DNA from 3 places in the Rhizobium sp. NXC24 genome. Region 1 is predicted to be linked to each of the others. Evidence: predicted binding sites of a transcription regulator. Region 1 holds the regulator's gene; each other region holds the start of a gene.
The links. The regulator PhoB, encoded in region 1, activates phosphate uptake and scavenging genes when phosphate is short. The targets are predictions, from matches to a motif close to TGTCATNNANCTGTCAT.
Positions count from the first base shown of each region.

Region 2: NXC24_RS10855 (LTA synthase family protein) is a predicted target of PhoB. The motif match lies at 7,567-7,583, and genes of this name have one in related genera.
Region 3: ppk2 (polyphosphate kinase 2) is a predicted target of PhoB. The motif match lies at 7,553-7,569, and genes of this name have one in related genera.

Region 1 is NZ_CP024311.1:562,073-572,864, forward strand. It holds gene NXC24_RS02810 (hypothetical protein) at 1-904, shown strand, start outside; gene ppk2 (polyphosphate kinase 2) at 923-1,804, opposite strand; gene phoR (phosphate regulon sensor histidine kinase PhoR) at 2,112-3,308, shown strand; gene NXC24_RS02825 (substrate-binding domain-containing protein) at 3,495-4,529, shown strand; gene pstC (phosphate ABC transporter permease subunit PstC) at 4,592-6,073, shown strand; gene pstA (phosphate ABC transporter permease PstA) at 6,070-7,404, shown strand; gene pstB (phosphate ABC transporter ATP-binding protein PstB) at 7,419-8,234, shown strand; gene phoU (phosphate signaling complex protein PhoU) at 8,286-8,999, shown strand; gene phoB (phosphate regulon transcriptional regulator PhoB) at 9,032-9,715, shown strand; gene NXC24_RS02855 (GcrA family cell cycle regulator) at 9,815-10,339, opposite strand; gene NXC24_RS02860 (aspartate aminotransferase family protein) at 10,765-10,792, shown strand, end outside.
Region 2 is NZ_CP024311.1:2,198,565-2,209,356, forward strand. It holds gene NXC24_RS10830 (NADP-dependent malic enzyme) at 1-2,021, shown strand, start outside; gene NXC24_RS10835 (hypothetical protein) at 2,251-3,009, shown strand; gene NXC24_RS10840 (ankyrin repeat domain-containing protein) at 2,969-4,726, opposite strand; gene NXC24_RS10845 (TolB family protein) at 4,893-5,720, opposite strand; gene NXC24_RS10850 (NAD+ synthase) at 5,750-7,429, opposite strand; gene NXC24_RS10855 (LTA synthase family protein) at 7,620-9,548, shown strand; gene NXC24_RS10860 (DUF1003 domain-containing protein) at 9,739-10,287, shown strand; gene NXC24_RS10865 (GFA family protein) at 10,377-10,792, opposite strand, start outside.
Region 3 is NZ_CP024311.1:915,153-925,944, reverse strand. It holds gene NXC24_RS04505 (winged helix-turn-helix domain-containing protein) at 1-551, opposite strand, end outside; gene NXC24_RS04500 (ABC transporter ATP-binding protein) at 659-1,336, shown strand; gene NXC24_RS04495 (energy-coupling factor transporter transmembrane protein EcfT) at 1,336-1,938, shown strand; gene NXC24_RS04490 (biotin transporter BioY) at 1,967-2,530, shown strand; gene NXC24_RS04485 (thioesterase family protein) at 2,539-2,940, opposite strand; gene NXC24_RS04480 (histone deacetylase family protein) at 3,106-4,047, shown strand; gene NXC24_RS04475 (exodeoxyribonuclease VII small subunit) at 4,050-4,301, shown strand; gene NXC24_RS04470 (pirin family protein) at 4,376-5,299, shown strand; gene dxs (1-deoxy-D-xylulose-5-phosphate synthase) at 5,425-7,341, shown strand; gene ppk2 (polyphosphate kinase 2) at 7,677-8,597, shown strand; gene NXC24_RS04455 (methyl-accepting chemotaxis protein) at 8,759-10,696, opposite strand.

The sequences.
Region 1 (10,792 bases):
GACGCGCGACCACCCTGTTGCCGGCCAAGCCTCCGTTCCCGTCGAACCCACCGCCCCGGAAAGCGATTTTGGCGACATGCGAGCCGGCCCCGCCGATCATCTCGGCGCCGATAGCGATGAACGCCAGGCCGTCGCCGCGCCGGCCGCAACGCGGTCGATGAATTTCAAGCCCGAGCGTGCCGCCGTTCGCCGCAAGCCGCGCAAGTTCTTCTCCCGCCTGCTGGTCTTCTGCATCCTCCTCGCCTTCCTTGGTGTCGGTGCCTGGTGGATCAAGACCTCGGGCGTGTTCATGACGGCGGCCCAGCGCGACACCAGCGTTCCCAATCCGCCCGCGCATGTCGATTCCCAGGATTTCAACGGCAACAACAATGCCGACGATACGTCCGATGACGACGATAACAGTGGCCCCCCCGCCAATCCGGGGCTGGCGACGATCGATCCGCAGAACAGCTTCTCGGAAGAGTGGATCGAGATCTTCAAGCCGACCGACTTGGCCAAAGTCGCCAGCGGCCCGCAGGCCAAGGCCGAGAATGTCTCGGAAAACGAAGGCCCCGCAGTGCGGCTGACCTCTGAGACCAGCGGTGCCGATGGCAACGCATCCGTCGAAGTGCCGGCAAACGTGCTGCAGCAATTGGCCGGAAAATCGTCGACCGTCGCGCTTACGCTGCAGTCCACCTCGGATACACCGACGCAAATCACCGTCGAGTGCGATTTCGGCTCGCTCGGCTCTTGCGGCCGTCATCGTTTCGACGTTACCCGCCAGAAGACTGATGCGCTGTTCCAGGTCCGCTACGATCGTTCGCTTGCGCCCACGACACCGGGTCGCCTGATCATAAACAGCGATGTCGACGGCAAGGCGCGCGGCATCAACATCTACGCAATCCGCGTCCTGCCGGGGCAGTAAGGCTAGGGTGCATCCTGCCTATTTGAGAACATGCAATCCCATGCCAAGGATTTTGTCGTCGATCTCGCCGATCGCCTTCTCGTCCCTGCCGTCATAATCAAGCGCTAGCAGAATGTGACGGATGAGGTTGAGGCGCGCACGACGTTTGTCATTGGCGTGGATCACCGTCCATGGCGCATAGTCCATATGCGTCTCCTTCAGCATCCGGTCGCGCTTTTCGCTGTAGTCCTTCCATTTGGTCAGGGCCGCGATATCCATGGAGGAGAGCTTCCACACGGCGCGCGGATCGTGGCGTCGGTCGTGAAAGCGCTTGAGCTGCATTTCCCTGCCGATATCGAGATAGAATTTGAAGAAGAAAATGCCGTCCTGGACGATGAGCTTTTCCATATGCGGGGTCTGCTTCAGGAATTGCTCGTATTGCTCCTGCGTGCAGAAGCCCATGACCGGCTCGACACCGGCGCGGTTATACCAGGAACGATCGAACAGCACGAATTCGCCCGCTGTCGGGAACTGGGCGACATAGCGCTGGAAATACCATTGCCCGGCTTCCCGGTCGGTCGGCTTGGTCAGCGCCACGGCGCGCGCAAGGCGGGGGTTCATATGTGCCGACGTTGCCGCGATCGCACCACCCTTGCCGGCGGCGTCGCGGCCTTCGAAGAGCGCCATCACCCGCTTACCGGTCGCCTGCAGCCAGAACTGCACTTTGATGAGCTCGATCTGCAGCTTTTCCAGCTCTTCCAGATACTCTTCTTCCTTTAGCTTCTTCTTGTAGGGATAGCCGCCGGAAGCAAGCGCCTCGTCGTCGATCCAGTCTGGCAGCACAGGGTCATCGACATCGAATATGCGCGTCTTGCCATGCATATCCAGCTCCACCGCACGGCTTTTCACGTCCTCTGCCATGTGCTCTGCTCCTCCGCAATTTACGCCATCTTAACGATATCTGCCCGTGCGGCAAAAAAAGCCTCACGGGCAAGTTGGGTCATTTATCCAGTATTTTTAAGCCTTTTGCGGACATCCTCATTCGCCGGCTACATTTATTGTTGTCAGTTGCGGGCTTGTGTGGATAGAGCCGAAAACTTCTGTCATGAATCCCCGCTAAGACCCAGAGTCTTGGATTCCGCTATGACAGGCAAAGGGACGGGTACACTTGGAAGACGAATGGTCATTCCTCAGAAAGCTGGCTGCACGGCTGCGGCAGGAGATCGCCATGCTAGTTCTGGCGACGCTGATCGCCGTTTTGGCGCTTATCGAGGGTATCAATACGGGCATCGTTTTCTGGCTCTGGGTGGTCGTTGCGATCGTCGCGCTGATTCGCCGGCCGCTCATTGAGAAGGCCGCGCCGCCGGCACCCGTCGAGATGGTTCCTACCGATCCGCAAACCGTGCTTCGCACCGTGTTCTCCGGCCTTGCCGCGCTCGACGTGCCGGTGCTGATCATCGACCGCGAGGCGTCCGTTCTGATGCAGAATGCCGCCGCCGAGAAAGCGTTCGGCGCCTTTCCGCTCAATGCTCATATCTCCGCCAAGCTGCGCTCCCCAGGCGTGCTCGACATGGTGCGCGAGACGATCACCACCAATACGCCGAACCAGATCGAACATTCCGAGCGCCTGCCGTCCGAGCGCGTTTATGTCGTCCGCATCGCCCCGGTCGATCTGCCGGAAACTGACATCGAGCCCGGCACCTTCTTTGCGCTGTCTTTCCGCGATATCTCCGAACTCCGCCATATCGACCGCATGCGATCCGATTTCGTCGCCAACGCCAGCCATGAGCTGCGCACGCCGCTCGCCTCGCTCCGCGGTTTCATCGAAACCATCCAGGGGCCGGCCAAGGCGGATCCGAAGGCGCAGCAGCGCTTCCTCGGCATCATGTTCGACCAGACGACGCGCATGAGTCGCCTGGTCGACGATCTCCTGTCGCTGTCGCGGCTGGAGCTGAAATCGCACATCGCGCCGGATCAGAAGGTCGATCTCGTGCCGTTGCTCGGCCATGTCCGCGACGCGCTGCTGCCGCTTGCCGACGATCTCGACGTCACCATCAATCTGCATCTGCCGCCGGGGAAGGTGGAAGTGCTGGGTGATCGCGACGAACTGGTGCAGGTCTTCGAAAACCTGATCGAGAATGCCTGCAAATATGGTCAGGAAGGCAAGGTGGTCGAGGTTTCCGTCTTGAACGAACTGGGCCAGGCCGTCGAGGTCATCATCTCGGACAGAGGGCCGGGCATCCCGGCGGAACACGTGCCGCGCCTGACCGAGCGCTTCTATCGCGTCAATGTAGAAGACAGCCGCTCGAAAAAAGGCACCGGCCTCGGGCTCGCCATCGTCAAGCATATTCTCACCCGTCACCGCGCACGGCTGATCGTCAAGTCGGAAGTCGGGAAAGGAACGGACTTTACGGTCCGCTTCTGAACGCCTTCGTAAATCACCCCTTTTCGGCGCAACTTCATTGATAAATTTCAAGGGGTTGATCTGTCATAATTGTTTCACTCGCCTGACATAAAAGGGCGGTGCTTTGACCGCTAAAAAAGAGATGTTGAACAGGCGGATGCTCCGTTCGCCGTCGCGCTCTTCAAAGCCCGTCAGGGAGGGTTCACCATGGACACGTTGAAACTGTCTGTCATCGCGTTGGTTGCATCCGCCGCTTTCGCTGGCGCCGCCGCGGCCCGTGATCAGATTCAGATTTCAGGTTCCTCCACCGTATTCCCCTATGCCAAGATCGTTGCCGAGAGTTTTGGTGAGACCTTCACGAATTTCAAAACGCCGGTCGTTGAATCCGGCGGCTCCGGTGCCGGTCTCAAGGAATTCTGCAAGGGCGTCGGCCCCGATTCCATCGATATCGCCAATTCGTCGCGCCCCATCAAGGCTAGCGAGGTCGAGGCCTGCAAGGCTGCCGGCGTTGCCGATATCCAGCAGGTCAAGATCGGCTACGACGGCATCGTCTTCGCTTTCGACAAAAGCAATCCCGACATGAAATTCGTGCCGGCCGATCTCTATAAGGCGCTGGCGGCCGAAGTCGTGGTGAACGGCAAGTTGGTTCCCAATCCTTATAAGAAGTGGTCGGAGATCAATCCGGCCCTGCCGGCCTTTGAGATTGAAGCCTATATTCCCGGTGAGAAGCATGGCACGCGCGAGGTCTTCGAAGAGAAGGTGCTCGCCGCCGGCTGCAAGGGCTCCGGTGCGCTCGATGTCATCAAGGCGACGGTCTCCGATCCCGATCAGCAGACCAAGAAATGCATTGCGGTGCGCAAGGACGGCGCGGCGGTCGATATCGACGGCGATTATCCCGAGACGCTCGCCCGCATCGATGCCAACAAGCATGGCATCGGCGTCTTCGGCCTCTACTTCTATCAGAACAATGCCGACAAGCTGAAGGTCGCGCCGGTGAGCGGCATCGTGCCCTCGGGCGAGACCATCGCCAACGGCACCTATCCAGTGTCGCGGCCGCTATTCTTTTACGTCAAGAAGGCGCATCTCGGCGTCATTCCGGGCCTGAAGGAATATGTCGACTTCTTCACGAGCGATCAGATGATCGGACCGGACAGCCCGCTTGCCGAATACGGCCTGGTGCCGGCGCCGGATTCCGAGCGTGACCAGATTCGCAAGGATTTCGCGGACGGGAAGATCATGTGATTGCATAAGGACTGCCCGTCGGCGCGGCTTGCCGCCGTGCCGGCGTTCGCCGGGGAATGGGAATGAGTTTGTCACTGCTGCTGTTGTGTCTGTCGATCATCGGCGCCTTTGCTTTCGTGCTGGGGCGGACGAGAGCGGCTGCGCTGTCGGGCAACAGATCCTCGGCCATACATTCGCGGCTTGGATACCACGGCGCCTATGCGGCCATCTGGGCGGTATTGCCGGCGTTGGCGTTGATTTGCGCCTGGCTGGTGGTCAGCCCGCAGGTTATCGACCGTTTCGTGGTCGAATCCTTTCCGGAGGAGGTGAAATCCCTCTCGACCGCCGAACTTAAGCTCACCTACGGCATAGTGCGCAGCATCGCCCATGGCATGCGCCAGCTCGATGACCGGGACCTTGCCAACGTCGCCAACGGCTCGGCCGATCTGCAATTGGTCCTGGCACAGAAAGGCATCCCGCTCGCTATCCGGCCGACCGGCTATATGATAGACGCCGCCAATAAATATAACGGCATGCGGCATGTGAGCCATGTCGTCATGTCCGTGGCGGCCATCATTCTTTCGTTGTTCGGTGCCATCCACGGCCTGCGTGCCATCGCGCCGCGTTTTCGCGCCCGCAACCGGGTGGAACAGGTCATTCTCGGCGGCCTGATCATTGCCTCTTCCATCGCCGTGCTGACGACGGTCGGCATCGTCGCTTCGATGCTGTCGGAGGCCGCCCGCTTCTTCAACATGGTTCCGGCTGCCGAGTTCTTCTTCGGTACCGTCTGGGACCCGCGCTTCACCGGCGCCGGCTCACAAACGTCTGGCACGTTCGGCCTCATTCCGTTGCTGGCCGGCACGCTCTATATCGGCTTCGTCGCCATGCTGGTCGCCGTTCCCGTCGGGTTGTTTGCCGCGATCTACATGGCCGAATATGCCTCGGCGCGCGTGCGCTCCGTCGCCAAACCGATGCTCGAAGTATTGGCCGGCATTCCGACCATCGTCTATGGCTTCTTTGCGCTCGTCACGGTCGGGCCTTTCCTGAGAGATATCTCGGCTGATCTCAATGGCCTGCTGACCGGCAATTATGCCAATTTCATCGAGGCGCAGAGCGTGCTGACCGCCGGCCTCGTCATGGGCGTCATGCTCATTCCCTATGTCTCCTCTCTGTCCGACGACATCATCATGGCCGTGCCGCGGTCGCTGCGGGACGGCTCGCTCGGCCTTGGCGCCACGCGCTCGGAAACGGTCAAGCGCGTCCTCCTGCCGGCGGCCCTTCCGGGCATCGTCGGCGCGCTGCTGATGACGGCGTCGCGGGCGATCGGCGAGACGATGATCGTGGTACTTGCTGCCGGCGTTGCGGCCCGCATGCAGCTCGATCCCTTTGAGCCGATGACGACGGTCACGGTGAAGATCGTCAGTCAGTTGACCGGCGATCCGGAATTCACGTCACCGCAGACATTGGTTGCCTTCGCACTCGGCATAACGCTGTTCTGTCTGACCCTTTGCCTGAATGTCTACGCGCTTTACGTCGTCCGCCGCTACCGGGAGCAATACGAATGAGCGATGTCGTATCCTCCCAGGCACCGAATATGTCGCGCGGATTGACGCCAGGCGCTCCGGCGCGGCGGGATATCGGCATCAAGCGACGTTATGCGGCCGAGCGGCGTTTTCGTGCCTATGGGATGGCCGCCGTCATTTTCGGACTGGTTTTCCTGATTATTCTCGTCTCGACCGTTGTCCGCAACGGCTACACTGCCTTCGTGCAGACCTCCATCGCCCTGCCGATCGAGTTCACCGAGAAGGTCATCGATCCCATAGGCAAGGGGGCCAGTGATCCGAAGGTCCTGATATCAGCCAACTATACGGCGCTGGTACGCGACGCCGTGGTGAAGGCGCTGGGCATCGATCCTTCCAATCGGGCGCTCGTGCGCCAGGCGATGGAAATGGTATCGGACGGCGCACGCATTGCATTGCGCGACAAGGTCGTGGCCGATCCCTCTGTCATCGGAAAGACGGTGAAGGTCACTTTCCTCGCCAGTGCCAATATCGACTCTGCCTACAAGGGACAGATCGACCTGACGGCGGACGAAAAGGACCGCAAGGTCTCCGACCAGCAACTCGCCTGGATGAGGCAGCTTGCCGCCGCCGGCGCCCTGCACGAGGCGTTCAATACGGGTCTGTTCCTGTCCGGCAATTCCAGTCGCCCGGAGGCCGCGGGTCTCGGCGTCGCGCTAATCGGCTCGCTCTATCTCATGTTGACCGTGCTGGTCTTGGCGCTGCCGGTCGGCGTCGCCGCCTCGATCTACCTTGAGGAATTCGCGCCGAAGAACCGGTTGACGGATCTGATCGAGGTCAACATCAACAATCTCGCCGCGGTGCCGTCGATCGTCTACGGCCTGCTCGGCCTCTCGGTCTTCATCAACTTTATGGGCCTGCCGCGTTCCGCCTCGCTGGTCGGCGGGCTGGTGCTGAGCCTGATGACGCTGCCGATGATCATCATCGCCACCCGCTCGGCATTGCGCGCCGTGCCGCCGTCGATCCGCAGTGCCGCGCTCGGGCTTGGCGCATCGCGCATGCAGATGGTTTTCCATCACGTCTTGCCGCTCGCCATGCCGGGTATCCTGACGGGTACGATCCTCGGCCTTGCCCATGCGCTCGGCGAGACCGCGCCGCTGCTTCTGATCGGCATGGTCGCCTTCGTCGCCAACTATCCGAGAGGGCCGCTCGATCCTTCGACGGCCCTGCCGGTGCAAATCTACATGTGGGCGAGCGAAGCTGAGCGCGCCTTTGTCGAGAGAACCTCCGGAGCCATTATCGTCCTGCTCTTCTTCCTTGTTGCGATGAACATCGGGGCCATCCTGCTGCGCCGTCGCTTTGAGCGGCGCTGGTGACGGGAGGCGATGGAATGAACATGATGACGGAAGCCGCGAGCGAAAAAGCACTGGCCAGGAAGATGATAACGATCCCCTACAAGATGATCGGTCAGGCCGTCTCGGTCCATTATGGCGAGAAGCGCGCGCTGTTCGACGTGGATCTGAACATCCGCGCCAACACTGTCACCGCGCTGATCGGTCCTTCCGGCTGCGGCAAGTCCACCTTCCTGCGTTGCCTCAACCGCATGAACGATACGATAGACACCTGCCGCGTCACCGGCAAAATCACGCTCGACGATCAGGATATCTACGACAACTCAATCGATGTCGTCGAGCTGCGTGCCCGCGTCGGCATGGTGTTTCAGAAGCCCAATCCGTTTCCGAAGTCGATCTACGAGAATGTGGCCTATGGTCCGCGTATCCATGGGCTGCATCGGTCCAAGAGCGATCTCGACCATATCGTCGAAACCAGTCTGCAGAAGGCCGGGCTGTGGGGCGAGGTGAAGGATCGGCTCTATGATGCCGGCACCAGCCTCTCTGGCGGTCAGCAGCAACGCCTCTGCATCGCCCGCGCCGTCGCGGTCAGTCCCGAGGTCATTCTCATGGACGAGCCGTGCTCCGCGCTCGATCCGATCGCCACCGCCAAAGTCGAGGAACTCATTCATGAGCTGCGGGAAAACTTCACGATCGTCATCGTGACGCATTCCATGCAGCAGGCAGCCCGCGTTTCGCAACGTACCGCAATGTTTCATCTCGGCCATCTGGTCGAGGAGAACGATACCGATAAGATGTTCACCAATCCCGATGATTACCGCACGCAGGATTACATCATGGGCCGTTTTGGCTGATGATGCTCCCCGCGCGGTTCCTTTCACATCTTTCACCTAGAGGATAAAAAAATGGTCTCAACACACATTCTCTCCGCTTACGACGAAGACCTGAAGTTCCTGACGCGCCGCATTTCCGAAATGGGCGGCCTGGCGGAGCAGATGGTCAGCGACAGCGTCCGCGCCCTGGTAAACGGCGATGCCAGCCTTGCGCAGAAGGTCATCTCCGATGACGTCATTCTCGACCACGCCGAGCGCGAAGTCGGCGACAAGGCGATCGTCACCATCGCCCGCCGTCAGCCGATGGCTGCGGACCTGCGTGAAATCATGGGCTCCATCCGCATCGCCGCCGATCTGGAGCGCGTCGGCGATCTCGGCAAGAACACCGCAAAGCGCGTCATCGCCGTGCAGGGCACCGGCGTTCCGCGTCGTCTCGCCCGCGGCATCGAACACCTCTCCGAACTGGCGCTCGTCCAGCTCAAGGAAGTGCTCGACGTCTACTCGACCCGTTTACCTGACAAGGCCGTGTCGATCCGCGAACGCGACGAGGAAATCGACGCCATGTACACCTCGCTCTTCCGCGAGATGCTGACCTACATGATGGAGGATCCGCGCAACATCACCACCTGCACGCATCTTCTTTTCTGCGCCAAGAACATCGAGCGCATCGGCGACCATGCCACGAACATCGCCGAGACGATCTATTACATGGCGACCGGTGCCCAGCCCGAAGGCGAGCGCCCGAAGGACGATACCGCCAACACCGTCGGTTCGGTAACGGAATAAAGTAGACACCAAGAGAAGGAGACCAGAGGCGCATGGTTCCGAGAGTTGCTGTTGTAGAAGACGAGGAAGCGCTAAGCGTTCTGCTGCGCTATAACCTCGAGGCCGAGGGCTTCGAGGTCGACACTATCCTGAGAGGCGACGAAGCTGAGCTGCGCCTCCAGGAGCGCATCCCCGATCTTCTGATCCTCGATTGGATGCTCCCCGGCGTGTCCGGCATCGAGCTCTGCCGTCGGCTGCGCATGCGGCCGGAGACGGAGCGCCTGCCGATCATCATGCTCACCGCTCGCGGCGAGGAAAGCGAGCGCGTGCGCGGCCTTTCCACCGGCGCGGACGACTATGTCGTCAAGCCGTTCTCGACGCCGGAACTGATGGCCCGCGTCAAGGCGATGTTGCGCCGAGCCCGCCCGGAGGTCCTGTCCACGGTACTGCGCTGCGGCGATATCGAACTGGACCGCGAAACCCATCGCGTCCACCGAAAGAGCCGTGAAGTGCGGTTGGGGCCGACGGAATTCCGCCTTCTGGAATTCCTGATGTCGTCCCCCGGCCGCGTCTTCTCTCGGTCTCAGTTGCTCGACGGCGTGTGGGGGCATGATATCTATGTCGACGAACGCACCGTCGACGTGCATGTCGGCCGCCTGCGCAAGGCGCTGAATTTCTCCAACATGCAGGACGTCATCCGCACCGTTCGCGGCGCGGGTTATTCCATGGAGGCCTGATGGGGGAGGCCTGATCGGGGCAACCCGATTGGCCATCCAACATAGCGGCGGAAACAGAAAACGGGCCTTTCGGCCCGTTTTTCCTTTGTCTGGTGTGGTTCAGTGCGCGGCCCGGCGCCGGTCATGCACCGGCTGGTAAGCCAGCCGCTGATGGTAGGTGCAGTACGGCGAAGAGTCCGGGCTGTCATTGCCGCAGAAGTGAAAATCTTCCTTCAGCGGGTCGCCGACCGGCCACTTGCAGGTGCGCTCCGTGAGCTCCGTCAGGCCGAGGCGGCGCGAGATCGGAACGACCACATTGGCGGCCGGACGATATTCGACTTCGCTGACCGTATCGATCTCGACCTCTTCCTTGAGCATCGTCGCACCCTGCTGGCGGGTAACCGTGCGGGTTGCAACGCGCGAGGCGTAATTCGGCGCGCGTGGGGCCGAGGTATTGCGCTTCGGCGCTCGAGCTGTGGTTGCCGCACCACCGGCCTTCGCTCGGCCCGGCAGGCTCAAGCGATGCACTTTGCCGATGACGGCATTACGGCTGACACCACCGAGCTGTGCCGCGATCTGGCTGGCGCTCAAACCTTCGGACCACAGCTTTTTCAGCTTCTCGACGCGTTCGTCTGTCCAATTCATGCCCTGTCTCCGCTATCGCGTTTCTGATGGCAGAATCCCTCACCATTGCCTCGAATTGGGTCGAGGCGTGAAACGCTTTAAAATTGTGGTGACTAGTTCCGCCGCATGCAGTCTAGTAATTGGTTTTTAACCTAGTGTGAGGCTGACTCCGTGACAAGAGTCGCGGGAATCTTGAGGAATCGATTTCGAGGTTTTCCCCAACTTGCTATACGTGAGTGGCATTTATGCAATATAAGTTGTCGAAGACATGCCATCCATCGAGAGGTGCTCTGCCGCACCTGCTAAATCGCCAGTTTTGTTGACATCGCAGTGCAAAACATCAATAGTGCCCATGCCGCCGCAAGGCGGCATTTTTGATTTTTCCGGGCCCGTTTCATTCGAAGGAAACGATTGGCCCTAAAGGTTGTGATTGAGGAGAATGCGCCATGGCTGAAACCGCGCCGCTTTATGACA
Region 2 (10,792 bases), 1.6 Mb from region 1:
TTGCCTCCAAGCCGGTGATGGAAGGCAAGGCCGTACTCTTCAAGAAATTTGCCGGCATCGACGTCTTCGACGTCGAAATCGCCGCGCCTACCGTCGATGAGATGGTCAGCACGATTTCGGCGCTGGAGCCGACCTTCGGCGGCATCAATCTCGAGGACATCAAGGCGCCCGAGTGCTTCGACGTTGAACGTCGCCTGCGTGAGAAGATGGAAATCCCGGTCTTCCACGACGACCAGCACGGCACTGCCATCATCGTTGCCGCCGCTATTCTCAACGGGCTGGAATTGGCCGGGAAGAAGATCGAGGAGGTCAAGATCGTCGCCTCGGGCGCTGGCGCCGCCGCGCTCGCCTGCCTCAACCTGCTGGTCATCCTTGGCGCCAAGCGCGAAAACATCTGGGTCCACGATATCGAGGGCCTCGTCTATGAGGGCCGTACCGAGCTGATGGACGAATGGAAGTCCATCTACGCGCAGAAGAGCGACAAGCGCGTGCTTGCCGAGTCGATCCCCGGCGCCGACGTCTTTCTGGGCCTCTCCGCCGCCGGCGTGCTGAAGCCCGAGCTGCTGGAGCAGATGGCGGAAAAGCCGCTGATCATGGCGCTCGCCAATCCGACACCCGAAATCATGCCGGATCTCGCCCGTGCCGCCCGGCCGGACGCGATGATCTGCACCGGCCGCTCGGATTTTCCGAACCAGGTCAACAACGTCCTCTGTTTCCCCTACATCTTCCGGGGGGCGCTCGATTGCGGCGCCAAGACGATCAATGAGGAAATGAAGATGGCCGCAGTGCGCGCCATCGCCTCGCTTGCCCGCGAGGAGCCGTCCGATGTCGCCGCCCGCGCCTATAGCGGCGAAACGCCGGTCTTCGGGCCGAATTATCTGATCCCCTCGCCCTTCGATCCGCGTCTGATCCTGCGCATTGCGCCTGCCGTTGCGAGAGCTGCGGCCGAAAGCGGCGTGGCCCTGCGCCCCATCGCCGACTTCGACGCCTATATGGACGAACTCAACCGCTTCGTCTTCCGCTCGGGCTTCATCATGAAGCCGATCTTCGCCGCCGCGAAGATCGCAGAGCGCAAGCGCGTCGTCTTCTCCGAAGGCGAGGATGAGCGCGTACTGCGCGCTGCCCAGGTTCTTCTCGAAGAGGGCACCGCTGCTCCGATCCTCATTGGACGTCCCTCCGTTATCGAGACCCGTCTGAAGCGCTATGGCTTGAAGATCCGGCCGAACACCGATTTCGCCGTCATCAATCCGGAAGACGATCCGCGCTTCCGCGAATATGTCGACCTCTACTTCTCGCTTGTCGGCCGCAGCGGCGTCATTCCGGAAGCGGCGCGAACGATCGTACGCACCAACACCACGGTCATCGGCGCCCTGGCAGTAAAGCGCGGCGAAGCCGACGCGCTGATCTGCGGCCTCGAAGGCCGTTACGAGCGCCATCTGCGCATCGTCCGCCAGATCATCGGCAAACGCTCCGATGTTCGCGACTTCTCGGCGCTCAGCCTGCTGATCTCGCAGCGTGGCGCGACGTTCTACACCGACACCTATGTCAACTTTAATCCGAATGCGGAGGAGATCGCCGAGTCAACGGTGCTGGCGGCCGAAGAAATCAAACGTTTCGGCATCTCGCCCCGCGCCGCCCTCGTTTCGCATTCGAACTTCGGTTCGCGGGAGTCGGAAAGCGCAACCAAGATGCGCATGGCGCTGGCGCTTGTCCGCGAGATGGCACCGGAGCTGGAAGTCGACGGCGAAATGCACGGCGACAGCGCTATTTCCGAAAGCCTGCGCCGCCACGTCATGCCCGACAGCACGCTTTCCGGCGAAGCGAACCTGCTCGTCTTCCCAAATCTTGACGCGGCCAACATCACGCTTGGTGTGGTCAAGACCATGACCGATGGCCTGCATGTCGGCCCGATCCTGCTCGGCACGGCGCTTCCGGCGCACATCCTGTCGCCCTCCGTCACGTCGCGCGGCGTCGTCAACATGGCGGCCCTTGCTGTGGTCGAGGCTTCTCAGCCGAATTGAGCGAATAGCTCGTCGCGGCCGTCCTCTGAGGCGGCCCCGACGAGCTATTGGCGGCCGGATTCAACTACAGCCCGGCGATCTCACCAGGCGGTGACAAGTGGCGGCCTGAGCCGCATCCGCGATCATTTCGCAAGAATTTTCCCACCCGAACCGTATTTCTGATAGGTTTGTTGTTAAGCTCCACGCTGTATCGTTTTTCAAAGTCGAACCGCTTTCGAAGAGCAAAATCGTGAACCGCGGCAGAAATTACGTCTCTTGTCTTTTACTGTCCCTGCTGGCTGCATCGCCGGCTTTTGCACAGACGAATACCATCTGCGACGAACTGCATGGCCGGTATGCTAATATCACGGAAGTCGTCGGCGCCAGCACTGAGACACGGCAGCTTTCGCGCGCCATCGCCCAACAAAATACCATGATCCGCCGGCTCAAGAGCGATATGCGTATTCAGGGCTGCTCTTACGACAGCAGCATGGTGAATATCGGCGGCTCAGGCGATAGCGGCGACTGCGATGAAATGGAGAACTCGCTGGACCGCATGGAGCAGGACCTGGGTTCACTGATGGATGAACGTGAGCTGAGCTTGACCCGGATCGACGCTGAAAGGGCACAGCGTCGGCAATTGCTCATTGCCATGCAACGGCAGGGCTGCAACGCCCCGGCGTCGGCCCAGCCGGACACTGTTATCAATACCCGACTGAAGCCGGAACCCTATGCGCCACAAGAACAGTCGCTGGCGGAACCGGAAAGCTCGGTGACGACCATCGAGACGCAGAAGCCCCGGACAGACGCGACACTCCCACAACGGCAGATGCCGGCGACACCGGCACCGTCGATTACCCAAATTCAGCCCAGACAAATGCCAGCGGACCGGCCTTACGATCCCTCAGCAAACAAGGTGCGCCAGGTCGGGCCGCAATTCCTCGCGACCGACCAGGGCAGCCTCGATCTCAAACATCCAAAGGCGGCTGGTCCTCAACCGGCACAATAGGCGCTTTGAGCAGCGAGACGATCGCCTCATTGCCTGTCTCCCGCGCTAGATCCCTGTATGAGCGGCCGGATGCATCCCTCACCGAACGATCCGCGCCGCGCTCCAGCAGAAGGCGCATCGCATCGACTTGAGCATTGCGGATCGCAAAGCCGAGCGGCGTCAACCAGTCGCGCTCTGCGCTCGCCTGTCCGTGTGGACGGAAATCGCCGAAGCGGATGTTCATCCGGTCAGGATGCGTATTCAGATATGCGGCCAATCGCTCAACTTGGCCAAAGGCAGCCGCGGCAAAGATATCGAGTGGTTGTGTCTTCAAGAATTCAACCATCTCCTCCTTGCCGTTATACTCCGCCCAATCGATCGGCGGTGAATAGTAATAGGCATCGCGGATGGAGGTGTCGGCCCCATGCTCGATCAGCAGCTTCGCCATATCGATGTGGCCATGCAAGGCAGCCTCATGCAGCGGCGTGCGGCTGGTCATGGCGTTGACGTCGAGGCCGAGCGCCAGCATGCGGCGGACGGGCTCGAAGGCATTGTCCGCCGCAGCTTCGTGCAGCATTGCTGGGTGGGTTCGCCGCATCGCCGCGGGAATGTCGAGGTCCGGCACCATTCGTCTCATTTGGTCAATCGATATTTCGCCGGTCATTATTTGAAGGTAAAGCCAATCCTCCTGCTTCAAGCGAACGGCAACAGCGCCCTTCTGTACAAGGTATAGCGCAAGATCCTTGTCGTCACCGATCCGCGCCCATTCGAAGGGCGTTCGGCCATTGACCGGCTTGTTGACGTCAGCCCCATTCTCGACCAGCAGCCTGACGCGCGCGCCCATGCGCTTTTCACAGGCCCAAGCCAGTTGATAGTCGAACACCGTCTGCGAATTCGCCACCATCAGACCGTCTTCGCGCACCAGCCAATTGTTCTTGTCGGCGGCGGAAAGCCCGTATTCAAGCAGCAATTCCAGGCAGGAATTGTCGGGCTCGAACATCCGGTTATAGAGCGCCTGGCTGTCATTCACTTCCGCGCCGGCGTCGAGCAATAGGCGCGCGAAAGCCTCCCAATCAGGGTGTGGCGGCTGCCGGACCTTGCCGGCTTCGCCCTCTCCGAAGACGCCGGTCAACGCCGTGAAGCGATATTGGCCGCCGTCGAGGAAGAAGGCGTCGGGACCGGCCCCACGCTCGACAAGGACTCGCGCCGCCGACAAGCTGGACCGACCGGGCAAACGAGCATAGGCGGCATAGAGCAAGGGCGGCCAATCGTAAGGCCCGCCTTTCCGATCGAGAAGCTGTGGCTGGCGATCGAGCCAGCGCGCCACACCGGCGGCGTCGCCAAGCGCCGCGGCAATGTAGATGCTGTCCCCGGTAATTTCAGGATGAGCCTCCAGCAATTGCAGCGCCTCCTCGAAGCGTGCCGGATCTGCCGGAACATGGGAGAAATAGGAAACCGTCGCCAGCGACAGGAATTGATTGGCAAGCTGATCTAGGGGAGTTTGCTCGCGATTGGCGCCTTCCAGATGCGCCTTGAGTTTCGTCCAGCTTGAGAAGCCATATTCGCGGGCAAGAACAAGCTGGATGTCCTGAAGCCCGACTTCGAGCGCATCGGCGAAATACGGTGCGACGCGACTGCGTGCCGATGAATCACCGGAATGAACGGCTTTCAGAAAAGCCTTGGCCTGTTTTTTCAGGGAATCGACGGTGGCATTGCCCGCCAGAGAGCGCGTGGTCACGAAAGACCTCCTTTCATTCACGTCCGGTATCCGCGCCCACAGACTGAAAAGAGGTGTGGCAGTCTTACGTTCTATACATCAGGTGGGCCTTGCCCTTCCCGCGGATCGGATGCGCCCTGCGAACGATCCGGAACTTATCGCGAGCCGTCTGGCCTGTCCAGAGCGATCAGGCCGGCTCGTAGCGGACATAGGCGAACTCATCGCCATTGGGCGCCCAGTTCGGCACATTGATCGTCCCCTGCCCGCCGAAGAGCTCGAACAGCGTCGTCAGATTGCCGCCATCCATATCCATCAGCCGCAGCCGGACATGGAGATCGCGCGGATGGTCGAAGACATCTGGATCGTAGGAGATCAGCACGACCTTATCGTTCTTCGGCGACGGATGGGCGAACCAGTTACCGTAGTTGTCGTTGGTGATCTGTTGTAGCCCGGTCCCATCGGGATGGATGCGCCATATCTGCATCAGACCAGTGCGGCTGGAGTTGAAATAGATCCATTGCCCATCGGCGGAATAGTCAGGGCCGTCATTGCGTCCCTCGCCATGCGTCAGCCGTGTCTCTTCGCCGCCGTCGATCGAGATCGTATAGATATCGAAGATATCGTCACGAATGCCGCAATAGGAAAACCGCCGCCCATCGGGCGACCAGCCATGCCAATAGGAGGGCAAATTGCGCGTTACCTGTCGCGGCGTACCGCCTTCGGCCGGCAGCACATAGATGCAAGACTTGCCGTGTTCCGTCTTGTCGGAAATGACGATCAGCGAACCGTCGGGCGATATGCCGTGATCGTTGTTGCAGAGCGTCGCGAAACCGGTATCGACCTGAACGGCCTCGGCCTTGCCGTCTAGCGGAAGCCGATAAAGCAGGCCATCGCCGTTCAGCAGGAGGTGGCGCCCATCCGGCGAAAAGTTCGGCGCCTCGACCAGCCGCTCGGTCTGCCAGACGACGCGGTTTTCACCGGTGCGGATATTGTAGATCTCGACCGAGCTGCGCATTGCCTCTCCATTCGCCACGGGCGTTGCGATCAACGATCGCGGAACCGGTTGGTGATCGGATAGCGCCGATCGCGACCGAAATTCTTCTTGGTGATCTTCACGCCCGGTGCCGACTGGCGGCGCTTGTATTCGGCGAGATAAAGCAGATGCTCGACGCGGTGGACGGTTGCGACGTCATGCCCGCGCGCAACGATCTCCTCGACCGCCATTTCCTTTTCCACCAGGCACTCGAGGATGTCGTCGAGCACCGGATAGGGCGGCAGCGAATCCTGGTCCGTCTGGTTCGGCCGCAGCTCGGCAGACGGCGCCTTGTCGATGATGTTGAACGGGATCACCTCGCCCGATGGGCCAAGCGCTCCCGGCGGCACATGCAGATTGCGCCAGCGCGACAGCGCATAGACCTGCATCTTGTAGAGATCCTTGATCGGATTGAAGCCGCCGTTCATGTCGCCATAGAGCGTGGCATATCCAACAGACATTTCCGACTTGTTGCCCGTGGTCACCACCATCGAGCCGAATTTGTTGGAAATCGCCATGAGAATGGTGCCGCGGGCACGGCTCTGCAGATTTTCCTCGGTAATGCCGCTGTCGGTCCCTTCGAATAGATCGGAAAGCGCCGAGGTGAAGCCGGTCACCGGCTCCTCGATCGGCACGATGTCGTAGCGGCAGCCGAGTGCCTTGGCGCAATCGGCCGCATCCTTCAGGGAATCTTCCGATGTATAACGGTAGGGCAGCATGACGGTACGCACGCGCTCCTCGCCCAGCGCATCGACGGCAATCGCAGCGCAGATCGCCGAGTCGATGCCGCCGGAAAGACCAAGCACGACCGATTTGAAGCCGTTCTTGTTCACATAGTCGCGGAAACCCAGCAGGCAGGCGCGATAATCTGCCTCCTCGCCTTCCGGAATATGCGCCATCGGACCCTCGGCGCAATGCCAGCCATTGCCGTTCTTCTTCCAGCTCGTCACCGCCAACGCGGTTTCGAACTGGCTCATCTGGAAGGCCAGAGTTTTGTCGGCGTTGAAGCCGAAGCTTGCACCGTCGAAAACCAGTTCGTCCTGACCGCCAACCTGGGCCGCAAAGATGAGCGGCAAACCCGACTCGATCACTTGCCGTAACGCGACCTGGTGACGGACATCGACCTTGCCGCGATAGTAGGGCGAGCCGTTCGGAACCAGAAGAATTTCCGCCCCGCTTTCGGCTAGCGTTTCGCAGATGCCGAGATCGTTCCAGATTTCCTCGCAAATGGGGATACCGATGCGAACACCCCGAAAATTGACCGGCCCCGCAACGGTACCTTCATCGAAGACCCGCTTCTCGTCGAACTCGCCATAGTTCGGCAGATCGACCTTGTCTCTGATGAAGATGATCTTGCCGCCGTCGAGCACAGCGACCGAATTGTAGCGACCGGTGTCGTCCTGGCGGGGAAAGCCGATGACAACGCCCGGGCCGCCATCGACAGTATCCGCAGCAAGGCTCTCCACAGCTTTCCGGCAGGCGCGGATAAAGGCCGGTTTCAACACCAGATCCTCCGGCGGATAACCGGAGATGAACAGCTCCGTCAGCAACACGAGCTGCGCGCCCTCGCGCGCCGCCTCGGCCCGCGCTTCCCGCGCCTTGGCAAGGTTGCCGGAGACATCGCCGACTGTCGGGTTGAGTTGCGCGACAGCGATGCGGATGGTCTGGGTGATGGGGCTTTGTTCTGTCATGCCATATATTTAGCGAGCGCCACCCCGTTCCGCAACAGCCTTCGGCCCTCTTCAAGCGCCAAAGATGGCGCTGCTCTTAGAGGACATATTTCGCCACCAAAAAATACTAAGTAAGCCTTGCGGTTCAGCCGCCATTCATGACAGAGAGGCGACAATTATGTGACGGTTTTGTAACAATTGGAGAGGGCCGTTGGTCGCCTTGATCCCCAGTTCCGTGTTGGCTGGCAGATTTGCCATTCTGCAAAAGCTTGGTGCGACGAGCCGACGATCGACGGTTTTACGCCAGCTTCAGAGCCTTGCGCTGACCTTCCTGCTTGCGCTCTTCACCGTCATCGCCGTCGAGTGGATTGCGCGTGGTGAGCTGACGGATCTTCCCGGCTATTTCGATTCGCCTATTCATCCCGGCTTCACCACGATCGGCATCGTCATGCTCCTGATGCTGGCGCTTGACGCCGTGTTCGGCCGCGCGCATCCATCGATCTTGGTGGTTGTGCCTCTGGTGCTGGTTCCGGCCCTTATCTCCAACCAGAAACAGTATTATCTTTCCGATCCCCTCTATCCTTCGGATTTCCTTTTTGCGCACCAGATCCTGGAACTCATGCCGGTGATCGTGCGCGAGCGCCCGTGGACCGCGGTTGCGGTCGCTGTCGGCGTCATCGCCTCGATTGTCGCGCTCGCCTTCCTCTGGCGCTACGCCTGGCGACATGCGACAGCGCTTTCGCGCAATGAGAGGGTTGCGCGGCTCTCCGTCTGCCTGCCGCTCATGACCGTCTTCGTCTCGCAGATGGATCCGACGCAAAATTCGTTCATCCGCGAAAAACTGCGCATCATCCCCATCGTCTGGGATCAGAAGGAAAATTACGCTTACAACGGCTTCATCATCGCCTTCTCGCTCAATCTGCCGATGGCGGACGTCAAAGCGCCTGGCGGATATGGACAAAATGCGATCGACGCCATACCCGCCCGCAATTATGGCTATCTTTCCGGCCCACGCGAAAAGCCCGACATCATCATGCTGATGAGCGAGTCTTTTTGGGATCCGACAAGGCTTTCCAATCTGACCTTCACGCCCGATCCCATGCCGAACATCCGCGCGGCGCAGTCGGGCTATGTCTTCTCTCCCGAATTCGGCGGCATGACCGCCAATGTCGAGTTCGAGGCACTGACCGGCTTCTCCAACGCCTTCCTGCCCTATGGCAGCATTCCCTATCAGCAATATGTCCGCCGGCCGATGCCCTCACTTGCCACCTTCTTCCGCGGCGAAGGCTATGCAGCGCGTTCCATCCATCCGTTCAGCGGCTGGTTCTGGAACCGCAACGAAGTCTACAAGGCTTTTGGTTTCGAGGAGTTCCGCACCGAGGAGACCATGCCGCCTATGGAAAAACGCGGCCTTTTTGCCTCCGACGACTCGCTGATGAAGGAGATCATGCGCGAGGGCGACGCCATGGAGCGGCCGTTTTTCTTCTTCGCCGTCACCCTGCAGGGTCACGGTCCCTATGATGCGCATCGCTACGCCGAGAATACGGTCGATATCAAAGGCGATCTGAGCGACGCCGATCGCGACACGCTCGCGACCTATGCGCAAGGCGTTCGGGAAGCCGACCAGAGCTTGAAAACGCTGATGGATTGGGCTTCGAAGCGCGATCGCGAGACGATTATCGTCCTCTGGGGCGATCATCTGCCGCCGCTTGGCACGGTCTATCCGGATACGAATTACATGCCCGAACAGGTGGCGACCCGAAAAGCGTCGCTCGATGTGATGAAGCGGCAGCATGAAACACCGCTGGTCATCTGGTCGAGCAAAAAGGGCGTGCGCAGGGATGTTGGAACGATCAGCCCGTCGCAACTGCCCTATCATATCCTGAAGACCGCCGGCTACGAGCATCCTTTCTACACCGGCTTTCTCGGCCGCTTGCAGAAGAAATACACCATCATCGATCGCTATCAGCTCGCGACGCGCGACAATCAGGCGTTTCCGGATTGGGCTCGCAAAGAGCAAAACCTCGATCCGCTGATACGCGACTACCGCTCTCTACAGCATGACATGATGTTCGGACATGAATATGGGCTCGACCGCTTCTTCCCATCAAATGCCTGGCTGGTCAGCCAGGGCAGTTAGAGCAATTCCAGGAAAAGTGCGAAGTATCCGTCTTAGTCAAGCTTGTTGGTACGTCCAAAAGCGATCCTCTCGGATGAGAGCGATTCCGTGAAACGCTGAACCGCTCTACACTGCAACCCTTTTTGCATTGCAATTCCATCGGGCAGTCGAATACTTGCGGCCAAAGCGACCAAGTCTTCGGAGCGTTCCCATGTATAATCTACCCAATTTCGTTCATCAGCATTTCGACAAAACGGCCGAGGAACTCGGCGAGATCGAAAAGCGTGTATTGAAAAAGGCGCATGAGCGGAAAATCGTTTCCACCGACATCAACGCCGCCTTTTCTGCCGAGGCATCCACGGGCGCACGCCTCGCCGACAGCATTGCCCGCGTCGGCGGCTCCTGGTCTTTCATACTCGCCTTCCTGGCGTTCCTCGTCGTCTGGTGCGTCGTCAACACCATCGTGCTGATGACCCGCGCCTTCGACCCCTATCCCTTCATTTTCCTCAACCTCGTCCTCTCCATGCTCGCCGCGATCCAGGCCCCGATCATCATGATGTCCCAGAACCGCCAGGCCGAACGCGACCGCTTCGAGGCCGCAAAGGACTACGAAGTCAATCTCAAGGCGGAACTGGAAGTTCTCTCCCTGCATCAGAAGATCGACCTGCACGTTCTGACGGAACTATCCGCCTTGCGCGAGGAATTCGCACGGCTGAGCAGTAGGATCGAAGACAAGAGTAGCGGCGGGTCGATCGTCTAAGCTGGCTGACCTCGGGCAGCAGATAGTCGGATCGCCCGTCGAGGCGGTAGTTGCGAGGCTTTGGAAGTGTCGCGCCAGCCGACAAGAACCTAATCCGAAGGCCCCGCCGTCAGCAATCCCGGCCGGCCCTGTCTGTATTGCGGCAATCCATCGTCGATCTCGTAAAAATCGCCCTTGTCGGCGCAGTAGATATGATAGGCCAGTTTCAGATCGCTAGGGCTGTCGAAGAGGCCGGCCATGATCGAGATTTCCTTGGCCTCGTCAGCTACCCAGAAAAGCGCCGAACCGCAGGTTCGGCAGAAACCGCGACGGGCAAAGGAGCTGGCGCGGTACCATGTGATCGCGTCTTCGCCTTCGATCGTGATGTTGTCGAGGGGGACATTAGTCGCCGCGTAATAGAGCCCCGTCTGCTTGCGGCATTGCGAGCAGTGGCAGCCGACCACCTCCCGCAATGGGCCATGTGTCTTGAAACGTACGCTGCCGCAAAGGCAGGCACCGGTGTGAT
Region 3 (10,792 bases), 350 kb from region 1:
TTTTGGAAATTGGTGCGGCCGGCGATGGCGAATTTGCCGGTACGCCAGAAATATTCGAGCGCGGTCTTGTTCGGATGCCAGTTCCACCAGCCGCCGGAGGTATGGTTCTCGTCCTTGATCTCACGGGCGGTAATGGCGCCGTTTTTCAGGACGCGCTCGTAGGTCTCCTCGAAGGCGGCTTCGAACCCCTCGCCCCGCCATTTGCGCCAGCGCTCGACGATCGCCAGCTCCTCGCGGCGAAACCGGTGCTTCCAATAGACGAAGAAGGCGCTGGGCAGGATGGAGGCATCATGCGTCCAGTTTTCGAACAGCGCGCCGTCCTTTTCGAGCAGTTCCGTCAGATGTTCGCGCCGATAGGTCTGGTTGCGGGAAAACAGAATCTGGTGATGCGCCCGCTCGACCGTCGAGATGCTATCGACCTGCACGAAGCCGATATCGTGGATCAACTGCAGCAGCCCGGCCTTGGTCAGGGCACGGTTCGGCGGATTGGAAAGCCCCTGCTTGGCGAGGAAGACGCGGCGGGCATCTCGGTTTGAAAGCAGATTCGTCATGCTCAGATCATAGGCATTAATTCCCATGCTTTCAAACGGCGTTGATTTGATAATTCGTTATGATGGGCTATAGGACCGCGATATCACGATGGAACAGGGCCAGCAGCTTGGATATCCGTTTCGACAATGCCGGCGTCAATTTCGGCCCGCGGCTTGCGCTTTCGCCGCTCAGCTTGACGCTGAGCGAGCGGCGCGTCGGTGTGATCGGGCTCAACGGTTCCGGCAAGACGACATTTGCGCGGCTGATCAACGGGCTTGCCAAGCCTACGACCGGCCGGGTCACCGTCAATGGGCTCGACACCGTGACCGACGCCAAGTCCGTGCTCGGCAAGGTCGGCTATATCTTCCAGTCGCCGCAGAATCAGATCATCCTGCCGATCATCCGCGACGATATCGCCTTCGGCCTCAAGGCGCGCGGCCTCGGCAAGAGCGAGATCGAGGCGGCGGTGGACGGCATTCTCGACCGGTTCAGCGTCCGCCATCTGGCGGAGCGGCGCGCACATGAACTTTCCGGCGGCGAGCTGCAGATGGCCGCTCTCTGCTCCGTGCTCGTCACCGGACCCGACATCCTCATTCTCGACGAACCGACCAATCAGCTCGACCTCCGGAACAGGGCGCTGGTTCAGGAAACCATTGCCGGGCTGCCGGAACATGTCATCGTCATCAGCCATGACCTGCCACTGATAGAGGATTTCGATCGGGTGCTGCTGTTCGATCAAGGTCGATTAATCGCGGATGCGCCACCGACGGAGGCAATCGCCCGCTACAGGGAGTTGGCTGCCTGATGCAGACGCTGCACGTCGACGCCAGTACCTGGATGCACCGGCTGACGCCGCGTCTGAAGCTTGGCGCGCTGGCGGCCCTCGGCATCCTGTTGTTCCTGACGGACAACCTCGCACTGCTTGGCCTCGCCGTTGCCATCGGCGCCCTCCTCTATTTCAGCACTGGCTTGCCCGTGAGCGAAGCGTTGAAACGGCTGCGGCCGGTCGTTCTCACCATTATCGTCGTGGCGCTGTTCAGCCTGATCTTCAATCCCGTCCATGTCGCTGCTGTCACCGTGTTGCGGCTGACCGCGCTCACGCTTTTCGCGGCCGTGGTGACGGCGACGACGTCGATCGCTGCTTTCATTGACGAGATCACGGCGCTTGCCGTGCCATTGGAAAAGGTCGGCCTCCTGAAGGCGGCCGATATCGGTCTTTCGGTCGGCCTCGTCGTGCGCTTCGTTCCGGAAATTCTCGACCGTTACCGTGCCATCCGCGAGGCGCATGAAGCTCGCGGGATCAAAATCCGCATGACAACAGCGCTGGTGCCGCTGATCATCCTGACGCTGCGCGATGCCGATAATATCGCAGCCGCGATTGACGCCAGGGGCATTCGGCGGCATTGAAAAGACACTGTTTTCGACTGGAGCCGTCATGACCACCCGCGACCTCGTTCTCTCCGCGCTTTTTGCCGCCATCATCGTAGCGCTCGGCCTGCTGCCGCCGATCTCGATCGGCATCATTCCGGTGCCGATCACGGCACAGTCGCTCGGCGTGATGCTTGCGGGCGTGGTGCTCGGCGCAAAGCGCGGCGCCGTCGCGGTGTTGATCGTCGTCGTGCTGGTGGCGATCGGCCTGCCGGTGCTGTCGGGCGGCCGCGGCGGCCTTGCCGTCTTCGCCGGTCCGACGGCCGGTTTCTTCATCGGCTGGATCTTCGCCGCCTATGTCACCGGCTATCTCTCCGAGCGGCTGGTGAAGGCCGAGCAAACGGCCCTTGCCCAGGGCATCGGCTTCTTCATCGCTTCAGTGATCGGCGGCGTCGTGGTTCTCTACGCCTTCGGCATTGCCTGGCTCGCGATCGGGGCCAATCTCGGCTTCACCAACGCGTTCAAGGGGTCGATGGGCTTCGTTCCGGGTGACCTCGTCAAAGCTGTCGTCGCCGCCCTCGTCGGCCGCGCCGTCATGGTTGGCTACCCCCTGCTGCCGCAGCGAAGCTGAGCCAAAAGTCAATCGAGGTATTTGTAGAGCCAGTCGCGGGTATCTTCCGGAAGCGGCACAGGATCGTGTTCCTCGCCGCGCACGGCGAGCCAGAGAATTTCCACCTCCGCCGCCACCTCATTGCCGGTTTCGACCAGGACCATGAAGCCGATCGACTTGCCGCCGATCTTGTTGACGCTGACCGAAAAGCGGGCGAGATCGTCATAACGCAGCGCCCGGTGCAGCGCGCACGAAGCCTTAGTGGCGATGTAGACCGGCTCGTCGCTCACCAGCGGCCGGGCGCGCCAAAAATTCGACAGCGCCGTTTCCGCCTGGGAGATGTAGGAGGCGATGAACATCTGCCCTTGCCTGTCGACATCGCGAGGCGGTACCCGCATTTCGATGACATCGGATCGTTCTAGACTCATCATAACGCAAAACCCTGGCCGACGGCTCGCACCTTAATGAAAGCTTAACATCGCGCCTCAAGAAGTAAACGGTTGGTAGCCCAACGTGGTTAAGATGGATTGTTGACATTATGGTGATACTGCCCATGTCCGGTAGCAGATGTCATATCCCGTCTGTAGATTGGTTTCATGAGCACACGTCTTTACGAGCACCCGATTTTTCTGGAACATCTTACCCCCCCGGGTCATCCGGAGAGGCCTGACCGGTTGCGGTCTTTGAATATCGCGCTGGAGCATCCGAACTTCGAGCGACTGGACCGGCGCCAGGCGCCAATCGCCAATGAAGACGCCGTGTTGCTTGCCCATCCGGAAGAGCACCTCACCTTTGTGATGCGCTCGATCCCCGACGGGGGTGACGAGGACGAGATCAACCAGCTCGAAGCCGACACCTATGCCAGCCCGAAGACGCTGCAGGCGATCCTGCGTGGCGTCGGCGGCGCAATGGCGGCAGTCGACGACGTATTCTCCGGCGCGGCCGACAACGTCTTTGTCGCGGCCCGCCCCCCTGGCCACCACGCAGAGAAGTCCAAGGCCATGGGCTTCTGCTTCTTCAACAACGTGGCAATCGCCGCCCGCCATGCGCAGAAGGCCCATGGAGCCGAGCGCGTCGCCATCGTTGACTGGGACGTGCATCACGGCAACGGCACGCAGGACATCTTCTGGGACGATCCCTCGGTGCTCTTCTGCTCCACGCATCAAATGCCGCTTTACCCCGGCACCGGCAAGAAGGACGAGCGCGGCACGCATAATACCATCGTCAACGCGCCGCTTTCGCCCAATACCGGCGGCGACCATTTCCGCGAGGCCTTCAAATCGCGCGTGCTGCCGGCACTCGACGATTTTCGCCCCGACCTCATCCTCATCTCGGCCGGCTTCGATGCCCATCATCGCGATCCCCTGGCACAATTGAATCTCACCGGCGAGGATTTCGACTGGGCGACCGGGCGCATTCTGGAAGCCGCCGACCGCAGCGCCAAGAACCGGGTCGTCAGCCTGCTCGAAGGCGGCTATGATCTGGAAGGCCTCGCCGAATCGGCAGGCCTGCATATTCTGCGCATGATGAAGGGTTGATGATGAGCGAAAGCGCCAAAGTGGATGTGTCCGGCTATTCCTTTGAAAAGGCTGTGGCGGAGCTCGAAAGCATCGTCGCGCGGCTGGAACGCGGCGACGTCGCGCTCGACGAATCCATCGCCATCTATGAGCGCGGCGAAGCGCTGAAGAAGCATTGCGAGGCTCTGCTCTCGGCAGCGGAGAACCGCATCGAGAAGATCAGGCTCGACCGCGCCGGCAAGCCCCAAGGCACGGAGCCGCTGGACGGACAGTGAGGCCCGCGCGCGCAAGATTTGAGTTTCCGACCTATTGCCGTTAGGTTGGCTTTCAACCGAATGGAGCGCTCGTCATGTCCTTCTTCCCTGGAAAAGATCCGCTGCCCGGCGATGCCTTCGCCTGCGACGCGATCGAGCATCTCATCATTCCCCGCACCAGCGATCTCGGCGGCTTCTTCGTCCGTCGTGCGCTTCCGAGCAGCCGGCGGCGGCTAGTGGGACCGTTCATCTTTTTCGACCGCATGGGTCCCGCAGTGCTGCGGCCGGGCGAAGCACTGGATGTCAGGCCGCATCCGCATATCGGCCTCTCGACCGTCACCTATCTTTTCGACGGCGAAATCCGTCATAGGGACAGCCTCGGGACGGAAAAGGTCATTCGCCCCGGCGATATCAACCTGATGACAGCCGGGCGCGGTATCGTGCATTCCGAGCGCACGCCAGACAATCTGCGCGGCCATCCGCTGGCGATGTCCGGCCTGCAGACGTGGCTAGCCCTGCCGGACGACAAGGAAGAGATCGATCCGGCCTTTACCCATACCGAAAAGAGCGACATGCCGCTGATCGACGACGGCGGAGCGACGGGCCGCGTGGTCATCGGCAGCTTCGAGGGCGTGACCTCGCCGGTCAAAGTCTTTTCCGACACGCTCTATGTCGATCTTCAGCTTCAGCCCGGCGCAAAGTTTCCGTTCGGCGCCGGGCATGAGGAACGTGCGGTCTATATTCTCTCCGGCTCGCTCATTGTTGCGGGCGACCGTTTCGAACAGGATCAACTCCTTGTCTTCCGCCCCGGCGATGCGATTGCCCTGGAGGCGGCTGAAAAAGGCTGTCATTTGATGCTTTTTGGTGGTGCGGCACTCAATTCAAAGCGCTATATCTGGTGGAATTTCGTGTCTTCTTCTAAGGAACGCATCGAAAAAGCCAAGGAAGAATGGCGCACCGGCCGTTTCGATATCGTGCCGGGAGACGAGGAAGAGTTTATTCCTTTGCCGGAAAGCTAACGAGTTCATAACAATGCCAAATGTTTCTTGTTCAGGCACTCCTTGAATTCGTCGCCTTTTGTCGCAATCTTTTTTGAGATAAAGGCGGGCCGCTGCCCAAGAATAGTAAGAAAGAGGCTTCAGCCTTGACACATATGCCAGAGACGCCCCTGCTGGACCAGGTCCACTATCCTTCCGACCTGCGAAAGCTGGAGGACCGGGATTTGCCGCAACTCGCCCGCGAGCTCCGCGACGAGATGATCGATGCGGTATCGCGCACGGGTGGACATCTTGGCGCCGGCCTCGGCGTCGTGGAACTCACCATCGCCATCCACAATGTCTTCGACACGCCGAACGACCGTCTGATTTTCGACGTTGGTCATCAATGTTATCCGCACAAGATCCTGACCGGCCGGCGCGACCGCATCCGCACGCTGCGCCAGGAGGACGGACTTTCCGGCTTCACCCGCCGCGCAGAGAGCGAATATGATCCCTTCGGCGCAGCGCATTCCTCCACATCGATTTCCGCCGGTCTCGGCATGGCGGTCGCCGCCGAACTCGACAATACCGACCGCCGCGTCATTGCCGTCATTGGCGACGGCGCGATGTCGGCCGGCATGGCCTATGAGGCACTGAACAATGCCGGCGCGCTCGACGCGCGGCTGATCGTCATTCTCAACGACAACGACATGTCGATTGCCCCGCCGACCGGAGCCATGAGCGCCTATCTCGCGCGCCTCGCCTCCGGCCGCACCTATATGGGCTTTCGTGATTTCGGCAAGAAGCTCACCGCCTATCTGGGCAAGAATGTCGACCGCGCCATTACCCGCGCCGTCGAACATGCGCGGGGCTATGTCACCGGCGGGACGATGTTCGAGGAGATGGGTTTCTACCACATCGGCCCGATCGACGGTCACTCCTTCGACCATCTTCTTCCGGTCCTGCGCAATGTGCGGGACCATGCTCAGGGCCCGGTGCTGATCCATGTCGTGACGCAAAAGGGCAAGGGCTATCCCCCTGCCGAAGCGGCGGCGGACAAATATCACGGCGTCAACAAGTTCGACGTCATCACCGGCGCGCAAGCCAAGGTGAAGCCGAATGCACCGAGCTATACCAGCGTCTTCGCCGATGCGCTCGTGCAGGAAGCGATGCTGGACGAAAAGATCGTCGGCATCACCGCCGCCATGCCGAACGGCACCGGTCTCGACAAGCTGCAGGAATTTTTCCCGGCCCGCTGTTTCGACGTCGGTATTGCCGAGCAGCATGCCGTCACGTTTGCGGCCGGCCTGGCCGCCGAGGGTTTTAAGCCCTTCGCGGCGCTCTATTCGACCTTCCTGCAGCGCGCCTATGACCAAGTGGTGCACGATGTCGCGATCCAGGGGCTACCAGTGCGCTTCCCGATCGACCGCGCCGGCTTCGTCGGCGCCGACGGGCCGACGCATGCCGGCTCCTTCGACACGGCCTTTCTCGCCAGCCTGCCCGGCTTCGTGGTCATGGCCGCCGCCGACGAGGCGGAGCTGAAGCATATGGTGCGCACGGCTGCTGCCTACGATCTTGGCCCGATCTCCTTCCGCTATCCGCGCGGCGAAGGCGTTGGCGTCGATTTGCCGGAACGCGGCGAAATTCTTCAGATCGGCAAGGGCCGCATCGTCAAGCAGGGTTCGAAAGTGGCGCTGCTATCCTTTGGCACCCGGCTCGCCGACAGCCTTGCCGCCGCCGAAGATCTCGATGCGGCCGGACTGCCGACAACGGTTGCCGATGCTCGTTTCGCCAAACCGCTCGACCACGATCTGATCCGCCAGCTTGCCAGCCATCATGAGGTGCTGATCACCATCGAGGAAGGCTCGGTCGGCGGCTTCGGCAGCCAGGTCATGCAATTCCTCGCCACGGAAGGCCTGCTCGACAATGGTTTGAAGATCCGCACGCTGGTCATGCCCGACATCTGGATGGAGCAAGCCAAGCCCGAAGTCATGAATGCCAAAGCCGGTCTCGACCGGGCCGGCATCGTGCAGACGGTGTTCAAGGCGCTGGGCCGCAGCCGGATTATCGAGGTCGTCGGGTAAATCCGGCTTGGCCCGCCATCGATCTACCGTTTGTTCGGATGTCGATCTTCCGGCACTTTAACAGGCGCGCCCTGAGGCGTGGTCGCCCTGTGGGCGAAGCGCGTTGATTTGAATGTGGAAAGGTCGCTGGCTTTGCCTCCACGGCATCTAGTCCGCTTTTGCTGATTAGAATTGAGTGCGGCGTGCTTCGTCTCTTCGCCCTGCGGCAATCAGTCATCTAACTGTCATGAACAAAGCGGAACTTGCAGCAATGCAGGAACGGGCATGTTCGCGTTTTTAAGAGCGATCATGCATCGACTGCTGTCGTTAGCTGCCATCGAGAAGCGGAGAGAACCTTGAACAATTCAGACAAAGAGCACCAGTATTCCGACTGGCTTGAAGCGGAACTGGCCGATACGCTAGACGAAGACTATGAGTTGGAACTCTCGGAACCGGCTCTTTCCGAAGAGATCCGAAAGATTTACCAGAAGGCACATCCGGCTGCGATGCCGCGTATCGACTACTTCCGCACCCTGCTGTCGCTACAGGCCGAACTGATCAAGCTCCAGGATTGGGTGACCTATCACAAGGAGAAGGTCGTCGTGATCTTCGAGGGCCGAGACTCGGCGGGCAAAGGCGGGGCAATCAAGAGGATCACCCAAAGGCTCAACCCGCGCGTTGCCAGGGTCGTGGCGCTGCCAGCGCCATCCGACCGCGAAAAGTCCCAATGGTATTTCCAGCGCTATGTGCCCCATCTGCCGGCGGGCGGCGAGATCGTTCTCTTCGACCGGTCCTGGTACAATCGCTCCGGTGTCGAGCGTGTGATGGGCTTTGCGACGGAAGATCAGGTCGAACAGTTCTTTCACGACGTACCCGAGTTCGAACGCATGCTGGTTCGCTCCGGGATTCGGCTTGTCAAATACTGGTTTTCGATCACCGACGAGGAGCAGCAGCTTCGCTTCCTCGTGCGCATCCACGATCCCTTGAAGCAGTGGAAGCTCTCGCCGATGGATCTGCAGTCCCGCGTGCGGTGGGAAGCCTATACGAAGGCGAAAGAAGAAACCTTCGCGCGCACGAACATTCCGGAAGCGCCCTGGCACATCGTCGAAGGCAATGACAAGAAGCGCGCCCGCCTGAACTGCATCGACCATCTGCTCAGGCAGATTCCCTATGAGGACGTGCCTCACGAGGACATCACCCTGCCGGAGCGCGTCTTCAACCCCAACTATGAGCGCAAGGTGCTGCCGCCGGAGCTTTACGTTCCGTCCAAGTACTAGGGAACGCTTTCGCGGTAGCACTGGCCAAGGGTCATAGCCACCCTCGGCAGCTACCGCTAACTGATATCTGTCTCGCCTCGAAACAGGCGAGACAGATCTCCCCGACCTCCGATGCCCGTCAGAAAGAGCATCAGAGGTTCGGCGTCATCAAGACGCCAGCCTCAGAACTCCTCCCACTCATCCTGGGCAACAGCCGCCGCGGTGGCCTTGCCGCCAAACGCCTTGGCAACCGTGCGGCCCAATGCCCTCGCAGGCGAAGCAGCCGGTCGTGACTGGGCGGTAACGGCCGCAGGACGTTTGGATTCGCGGGGCATGTCACTCAGACGGAACTGGTGCAGGAGCTCATTGAGGGAGGCTGCCTCGCGGGCGAGTGCATGGCTCGCCGCCGTCTGTTCCTCGACCATGGCGGCATTCTGCTGCGTGCCCTGGTCCATATTGTTGACGGCAGTGTTGATTTCCTGCAAGCCGGTCGACTGTTCGCGGGTGGCGATGACGATGGCGCCGACGTGGCGGTTGATCTCCTGCACTTCGGAAACGATCAGTTCCAGCGCCTTGCCGGTTTCGCCGACCAGCGACACGCCGGTGTTGACCTGATCGCTCGAGGTGGTGATCAGTGCCTTGATCTCCTTGGCGGCGCTGGCGGAACGCTGGGCCAGCTCGCGGACTTCCTGGGCGACGACCGCGAAACCCTTGCCGGCATCACCGGCGCGGGCAGCTTCGACACCGGCATTCAGAGCCAGGAGGTTGGTCTGGAAGGCGATATCATCGATGACGCTGATGATGTTGCTGATCTCACCCGAGGACTTTTCGATCTGCTGCATGGCGGAGACCGCCTTGCGCACGACATCGCCGGACTTCTCAGCGCCCTGACGGGCACGTTCGACGAGATGGCCGACATCTTCAGCGCGCTTGGCGGAATCGCGAACCGTCGTCGTCACCTCTTCGAGGGCTGCTGCGGTCTCTTCGACGGCGGCCGCCTGCTGCTCGGTGCGGCGGGCAAGATCGTCGGCGGCCGAACGAATTTCGCCGGCACCGGCATTGATCGCCGAAGCATTGTGGCCGACCGACTGCAGGGCGGCTTCCAGCTTTTCGACGGCATTGTTGAAGTCGACGCGGACGCCGTCGAGCTGCGGTGCGAAGGTACGCTCGAGGCGCGCGGCGACATTGCCGGAGGCCAGGGCGGCAAGCCCGCCGGCCAACGCCTCCATCGCGAAGCGGATCTCGCCCTCTTCCCGCGCCTTCTGCTCGTCGTTCATCTGACGTTGACGCTCGGCATCGCCGCGCATGCGGTCGGTCTCGCCGGCAAGACGCAGTTTCTCGATCGCCGCTTCCTTGAAGACGACGACGGCGTCAGCCATGCGGCCGACTTCATCGCCCCGGCCGATGGCCGGCACGTCGATATTATGCTCACCGCCGGCAAGGCGGGCCATGGCGGCAGTCATGCCGACGATCGGGCGAACGATGGTGCGTGCGAGCAGCCAGGCAAGCACGGCTGCGGCCAGCGAGGCAATGATACCGCCGGCAATCAATGTCAGACGCAGTTCGCTGTTGGCATCATCCTGGATGGCCGACTGGGCATCTGCCTTGGCGCGGGCAGCCTGTTTGATCTTGGCTGCAGCCTCACGGAAACCGTCGAGCTGACCCTTCGTCTCGTTCTGGCCGATCTTGACGATCTGGTCGAGCGGCATCTCGGTTTCCTTGCGCGCCTTCATCTGCGGCTCGGCGAGCTGATGGAAATAGAGATCCGCGGCCTTCTGCATGCCGTCGATCGCGGCAAGCAGGTCCGGCTCGTCGGCGGCAACCGTCTTGGCGGCCGCCATGCTCTTCAGCATGCGATCGCGATTGGTGCCAACGTCGCCATAGGTGCTATTGCTGCGCAGCAGCAGGAAGCCGCGCAAGTTGACCGCCTGTTCCAGCATGGCCTGCAGGGAATCGTCGATCAGATTGACGAGCTGCTGTGACTTGACCTGTTCGGCGGCGGCCGCGGTCGATATTTCTTCCTTGGCGTAAACGAATGCGGAAACGCAGGCGAAGATAGCGATAAGTGCGGCAAAGGTGATGGCGAGTTTGCCATTCAAGGAAAGGTTCTTCGCAAACATGGGCAAGCGCCTCCTGAGCGCCGGTCCTGGCGAACATCGACGAACCCGCTGGGAGAGCGCAGCCGGATGCTCCAAAATTCTGGGAAGAGGCATGAT